2 regions of the Pseudomonas sp. MC6 genome follow, and region 2 is predicted to be linked to the other one. Evidence: riboswitches for the same ligand, from Rfam matches in the RefSeq annotation. Region 2 holds a riboswitch; the other holds the start of a gene.
What was found. Region 2 has a riboswitch for cobalamin ahead of cobO (cob(I)yrinic acid a,c-diamide adenosyltransferase). Riboswitches for the same ligand answer to the same signal wherever they lie in the genome.
Positions count from the first base shown of each region.

Region 1: another riboswitch for cobalamin. It lies ahead of cobW (cobalamin biosynthesis protein CobW); the one in region 2 lies ahead of cobO (cob(I)yrinic acid a,c-diamide adenosyltransferase).

Region 1 covers NZ_CP186504.1:1,289,928-1,293,334, reverse strand. The annotation lists gene cobN (cobaltochelatase subunit CobN) at 1-707, opposite strand, end outside; gene cobW (cobalamin biosynthesis protein CobW) at 711-1,784, opposite strand; cobalamin riboswitch at 1,884-2,095, opposite strand; cobalamin riboswitch at 3,101-3,322, shown strand.
Region 2 covers NZ_CP186504.1:3,170,237-3,173,643, forward strand. The annotation lists gene ACOYXE_RS14115 (cobyrinate a,c-diamide synthase) at 1-661, opposite strand, end outside; gene cobO (cob(I)yrinic acid a,c-diamide adenosyltransferase) at 658-1,269, opposite strand; cobalamin riboswitch at 1,351-1,575, opposite strand; gene ACOYXE_RS14125 (hypothetical protein) at 1,739-2,323, shown strand; gene ACOYXE_RS14130 (PQQ-dependent sugar dehydrogenase) at 2,390-3,407, shown strand, end outside.

The DNA.
Region 1 (3,407 bases), 1.9 Mb from region 2:
ATCGGCAGCGGATTCAACCCCGCTGCCTGCAAGCGCTGGCAGAACACATCGATGAACGCGGTGTTCGCCGCTTGCAAATGCGAGCGGTAAAACAGCACCGCCGCCACCGGGTTTTCCGGCAGCCATTCGGCTTGCCAGTCACTCAGTGCGGCGCTGGTTTTATTCGGGTGGTAAATCGCCGTGCGCGGCAGGGTCTGCGGTTCTTCCCAGGCGTAATCGCGGGAGAGCCAACGGCTGGCCAGACAGCGGAAGAAATCCAGCGCATTGCCCATGCCGCCCTGACGCAGGAATTGCCAGAGCCGGTCGCGTTCCTCGGCGTTGACGGTGCTCAAGTCGCTGAGTTCCGGATCGGGACGGTCATCGCCCGGTACCAGAATCAACTGCACACCACGCTCGGACAGCTCGACCAGCCGCTCGACACCATAGCGCCAATAGGCAATGCCGCCATGCAGCGAAATCAGAATCACCTTGGCGTGGCGCAGCACTTCATCGACGTACAGATCGACCGAGGCGTGATTCTGCACCTGCATCGGATTGGCCAGACGCAGGCTCGGATAATCTTCCGGCAACTGCTGCGCGGCTTCGGCGAGCAGCGCCAGGCTGGAGTCGCCGCTGCACAGGATCACCAGCTCGGCGGGGGTTTGTCCAAGGTCGGCAATGTTGTCATCCGAGACGAATCCGCCGGGCTGAGTCCTGAGCAGGTGCATGGTTTAAACGCTGAGCGCAGCGCGCAGTTGCGCTTCGAGTTGGGCGGCGTCGAGTTCCTGACCGATCAACACCAGACGCGTGACGCGCGCTTCATCGGCGCCCCACTGACGGTCGAAGTGCTTGTCGAAACGCGTGCCGACGCCTTGAATCAGCAAGCGCATTGGCTTGTTCGGGATGGCGGCGAAACCTTTGACACGGAGGATGCCGTGCTTGACCACCAGTTGCGTCAGGGCGTCGAGCAGCAGGCTTTCATCGGCTTGCGGCAGTTCGATGGAGATCGAATCGAAGGCGTCGTGATCGTGGTCATCGTGGTCGTCATCGCCTTCACCGTGGTGATGATCATGGTGGCTGTGGCGACTGTCGATGTGTTCTTCGGAACCGGCGCCAAGGCCGATCAGCACGTCCAGCGGCAGACGGCCGTTGCTGGCTTCGATGATTTTCACCGCCGGTGGCAGCTCTTCGGCGACTTCAGCGCGCACGCGAGCGAGATCTTCCGGACTGGTCTGGTCGGCCTTGTTGAGAATGACGAGGTCGGCGCTGGCCAGTTGGTCAGCGAACAGTTCGTGCAGCGGCGATTCGTGATCGAGATTCGGATCGAGTTTGCGCTGGGCGTCGACCTGATCCGGGAACGCGGCGAAGGTGCCAGCGGCTACGGCCGGGCTGTCGACCACGGTGATCACCGCGTCAACGGTGCAGGCGCTGCGGATTTCCGGCCACTGGAACGCTTGCACCAGTGGTTTTGGCAGGGCCAGGCCCGAGGTTTCGATGAGGATGTGGTCGAGGTCGCCGCGACGCGCGACCAGTTCGCGCATCACCGGGAAGAATTCTTCCTGAACGGTGCAGCACAGGCAGCCGTTGGCCAGTTCGTAAACGCGGCCGGTGGCTTCTTCTTCGGTGCAGCCGATGGTGCATTGCTTGAGGATTTCACCGTCGATGCCCAACTCGCCAAACTCATTGACGATCACCGCGATACGACGGCCCTGCGCGTTGTCGAGCATGTGCCGCAGCAATGTGGTCTTGCCCGAGCCGAGGAAGCCGGTGACGATGGTGACGGGAAGTTTGGCCAGTGTTTTCATCGGTATGCCCTTTGGCAAGCGGCGGGCATACGGGACGAGAACCGGCAACGCACGTGCGCGCCCGGAGAGTTCGCCACCGGATCACCCCGCCCGGTTGAATTGAGAATCTGTGACGAGGCAGGTCTCCTGGCTGACGGCGTTCAGGCGCTGGGCCTGGCGTTGGCTGCGCCTTCCCGCGGGCTCATCGATTGAGCTGGCAGTGGCGTGGCAGCGAACATCACCGTTCACAGTTGCGGGGGCAGCCGCGGCATTGACCGCGTTCCCTTCTTAGCTTCGGCAACGGCCGAAGAACCTCGAATGCGCAAGGCTACGCATGGCTTGCTTATGGGTCAATGTTTGGATTGGGGGCATATCCGTTGCTGCGGTTTTGGCTGCTGGCGGTTTCGCTCTTACAGCGAGTCCCTTTTTCAAACGCCAAAAAGGAACCAAAAGGCTTTGCCCCGGCGTACGGCACTTCGCTGAGGCTCAGTGTTCCCTCGCTACGGTGTCCATCCGGGGGCATCGCCTACGGTTTGCTTCGCTGCACCTCCTCTCGATGTGTTCGACTTCGTCGAACGGCGCTGCGCGCCTAACCCCGGATGAACACCTTCGCTCGGCCTTCCGAAGGGGTAAAAGATCAAAAACCAAAGCCAAAGCAAGATCACAAGCCAAATCAAAAGCCCCTCACCCTAGCCCTCTCCCAAAGGGAGAGGGGACTGATCGTGGTGTTTGGGAGAGATGCGCCGACTTGAAATACCGAGTCGAACTCAGATTCTGAAACAGATCAAAAGCCCCTCACCCTAGCCCTCTCCCGGAGGGAGAGGGGACTGATTGCGTGGAATGGAAGAGGTACACCGACGTGGAATACCGAGTGGAACGCACATTTTGAAGCACCTACCAATCGGCTCCCTCTCCCTCGGGAGAGGGCTGGGGTGAGGGGCAGCAACAACGCAAATCAAAAGCCGAACGCGCCCCGCTCCTCACCACTCAATAGGCCGAGTGTCAGCTCGCCTGCTCTTGATCTTGATCCACGGGCGACATCGGAAGGCTGAGTGGAGGGATTGATCCGGGCGTGGGAGCGCAGCGACCGTTTGGCGCAGCCAAACACAGCGAGAGGAGGTGCAGCGAAGCAAACCGTAGGCGCTGCGCCCGGATCGATCCCGGAGCGAAGGAACCCCGAGCCCCAGCGAGCGGGCCGAACGTCAGGGCAAGCCTTTTTGGTTACTTTTTCGGCGTCTGGAAAAAGTGACCCGCCGTAAGGGCGGAACCCTAATCAGCAACACCCGCAGCAACGGATATACACCCAAAAATTGACCAAAACCCCACCCCCATGCTCTCCTACACAACTTGTTACGGGTGCCCTTCACAGGGTGAAACGGGAAACCGGTGAATCATGTGCTTTACTCAAGCCCATGTCAGTCCGGTGCTGCCCCCGCAACGGTAAGCGAGCGAAGCGTCAAAACCACTGTGCCCGTGCGGCATGGGAAGGAGACGCTTGCAGGTCGGCCTGACACCAACCCCTCGTGAGCCCGGAGACCGGCCCGCAACACACAGCCCGCACCTTGTGCGTCGCTGAACATAACAAACCCGCGGTGGGCGGGCGCTGTTCGAACCTCTGCGAGCCCGACCCGCAGGGGTTTTCAT
Region 2 (3,407 bases):
CCGGTGGCAGCGCTACCTCGCAACTGCTGGCCAATGCATCGGCAGCGGCGTCGAGACGCACATCGAGGTCATTCAATTCGCTAGCCTGCACGAGGCCGAGGTGACGACTCGGCAATTCGATGCCAGTCTCACGCGACAACGCACCGTACCAGCGCAAACCTTCAGTCAGGCTGCCTTCGAGCAATTGCGCATGGCGCAAAGTGCCAACACGATTGGCCAGCACGCCGGCAAATGGCAAATCCGGCTGATACTTCGCCAGGCCCAGCGCCAACGCACCAAAAGTCTGCGCCATCGCCGTCCCATCAATCACGCCAAGCACCGGCACACCGAAGTGCCGCGCCAGATCGGCGCTGGACGGCGTGCCGTCAAACAGGCCCATCACGCCTTCGATCAGAATCAGATCCGCCTCGGCAGCGGCGTCCCACAACAGGCGACGACTTTCCTGCTCACCGACCATCCACATGTCCAGTTGATACACCGGCGCACCGCTGGCGCGTTCGAGGATCATCGGGTCGAGAAAGTCCGGGCCGCATTTGAACACGCGCACTTTGCGCCCCTGATTGCGATGCAAACGGGCGAGCGCGGCGGTGACGGTGGTCTTGCCCTGACCGGAAGCCGGCGCGGCGATGAGCACCGCCGGGCAGTGACGTGGTTGATTCAAAGTTCGACGCCTTTCTGCGCTTTGATGCCGGCCTGAAAGGCGTGTTTGAGCATGCCCATTTCGGTGACCGTGTCGCCCATTTCGATCATTTCCGGCTTGGCCGCGCGACCGGTGACGATCACGTGCTGCATCGGCGGACGCGCCTGCAGATCGCTGAGTACCTGATCGAGATCGAGGTAGCCGTGTTTGAGGGCGATGTTCAATTCATCGAGCACCACCAGACCGATCGACGGATCACGCAGCAGTTCGCGCGAGACTGCCCACGCGGCTTCGGCAGCGGCGATGTCGCGCTGACGATCCTGGGTTTCCCAAGTGAAGCCTTCGCCCATCACATGGAAGCGAACTTGCTCGGGGAAGCGGCGGAAAAACAGTTCTTCACCGGTGCTGTTGCGGCCCTTGATGAACTGCACCACACCGCACTGCATGCCGTGGCCCATAGCGCGGGCGAGCATGCCGAACGCCGAGCTGCTTTTGCCTTTGCCGTTGCCGGTCAGCACCAGCACCAGGCCACACTCGTCAGGCGAGTTGGCGATGCGTTCGTCGATCACGGCTTTTTTGCGTTGCATACGCGCCAGATGGCGTTCGTCGCGCTCGGGGGAATCAGTCATGGGGGAGCTCTCCGTTGAGGCTGGATAACGGCGGGCAGGCACAAGAATAGACGGCAAAAAGCCTGGCATCGCCCACCGTGATGCCGCTGGATGGATCAGGCCGGTCTCCGGGCTCATGAGCGGCGTTGGCCTGACTGCGCGCCTTCCCGCTTTGAGCAGTGGCATTCGACGCAGTGTTCACTCATTTACCGTTGCGGGGGCAGCGCCGGGATCGTGGTGGTTCTTCGTGCGAAGACAACCCTCACCGGCTTCCCTGTTTCACTCTGTCGACGCAGGTCACAGAGCACCTGAAACAAGCCGCGAAGGTTAGAGGGTTGGGGGTGGAGCGTCAATTAAAGAGGCGGCCATCGAGCGAATAACTGCCGTCGATCAATTCTCTGACGCCAATCTTGTGCCACACTGATACAAGTGATATCAAAGAGCCATGCTTTTTCCGAAACGCCCACTACAACAATAAAGGATGATGACGATGCAAGGCATGATCATCAGCAACCCGCGCCTGGAATTCCTGCGCCCGGTGCTTGAACGCTGGTTTGACTGTATCGACCGTTACAACGCCGTGCGCGGCGACAGCGACACGCCTTACTGGCATGACGAGAAAGCCAATCTCGGATTGCTCTCGGCGGCGGCGTGGATGGCCGAGCTGGTCACTTTGAACGACACTGCCACGCGCAAACAGAACGAAGAAGGCGAGCGCAATGCCCGCGCCGATCTGTTTCTCGCCGGTGCTGAGGACCGCGCTTTCATTCAGGCCACGCAACGCTGGCCAAAGGTTACCAACCTGAATCTGACCCAAGCTCTGCTGGACATCACCAACGATGCCAAACGCATCAGCTATGCCAGCGACCTCAAGCTCGGCTGCCTGTTTGTCGCGCCGCAAAAAGCCCAGCACAGCGCCAGCCCCGAAGAGTTGCAGGACATGGTCGACGATCTGCAAAAGGAACACACCTGTGCCGTCGCCTGGTATTTCCCCTACGCCTACCGCAAATTGCGCAGCGAAGCGGGCAACTATCACCCGGGCATCGCCGTGCTGTTCAAGGAAGCCCGCGGCTGAGCAGTTGAACCATCGGGCTTGCGCCCTCCTCTATGATTAGGAATGCATTCATAGGGAAGATCAGCAATGCGCAAGCCCCAGCTCGTTTTTGTCATCGCCTTCGCCGGAGGACTCGCCGCCTGCGGTGAAACCTCCAGCCTGCAAGTCTCCGACGGCACCGGCCCGTCACCGAAACTCCCCGAACCGAACAAGACCCTGATCCCGACGGTGAACATCGCCCCGGCAATCGGCTGGCCCGCAGGCGGCAAACCGACTGCGGCGGCTGGCACTCAGGTGGCAGCGTTCGCCGAAGGCCTCGATCATCCGCGCTGGCTCTATGTCTTGCCCAATGGCGATGTGCTGGTGGCGGAAACCAACGCCCCGCCAAAGCCTGATGACAGCAGTGGCATTCGCGGCTGGGTGATGAAAAAGGTCATGGGCAAGGCTGGCGCGGGCGTGCCGAGTCCGAACCGCATCACCTTGCTGCGTGACGCCGATCACGATGGCGTGGCTGAGACGCGCACGGTGTTCCTGCAGAACCTCAACTCGCCGTTCGGTATGACGCTGGTCGGCAACGATCTTTACGTCGCTGACACCGATCGCTTGCTGCGCTTCAACTACGAACCCGGCGCGACCGAAATCAAGTCGCAACCAATCAAGGTTGTCGATTTGCCCGGCGGCACGCTGAATCATCACTGGACCAAAAACGTCATCGCCAGCAAAGACGGCAGCAAGCTGTACGTCACGGTCGGCTCGAACAGCAACGTCGGCGAAAATGGTCTGGATAAGGAAGAAGGCCGCGCAGCGATCTGGGAAGTCGATCGGGCGACCGGCAATCACCGCATCTTCGCCTCGGGCATCCGCAACCCCAACGGCCTGGCCTGGGAGCCCAGCAGTGGCGCGTTGTGGACAGCCGTCAACGAGCGTGACGAAATCGGCAGTGATCTGGTGCCGGACTACATCACTTCAGTGAAGGACGGCGGATTCTATGGCTGGCCGTTCAGTTACTACGGTCAGCATGTTGATGTCCGCGTGTCGCCGCAAAACGCGGACCTGGTGGCCAAGGCCATCGCCCCGGATTACGCGGTCGGGCCGCACACCGCCT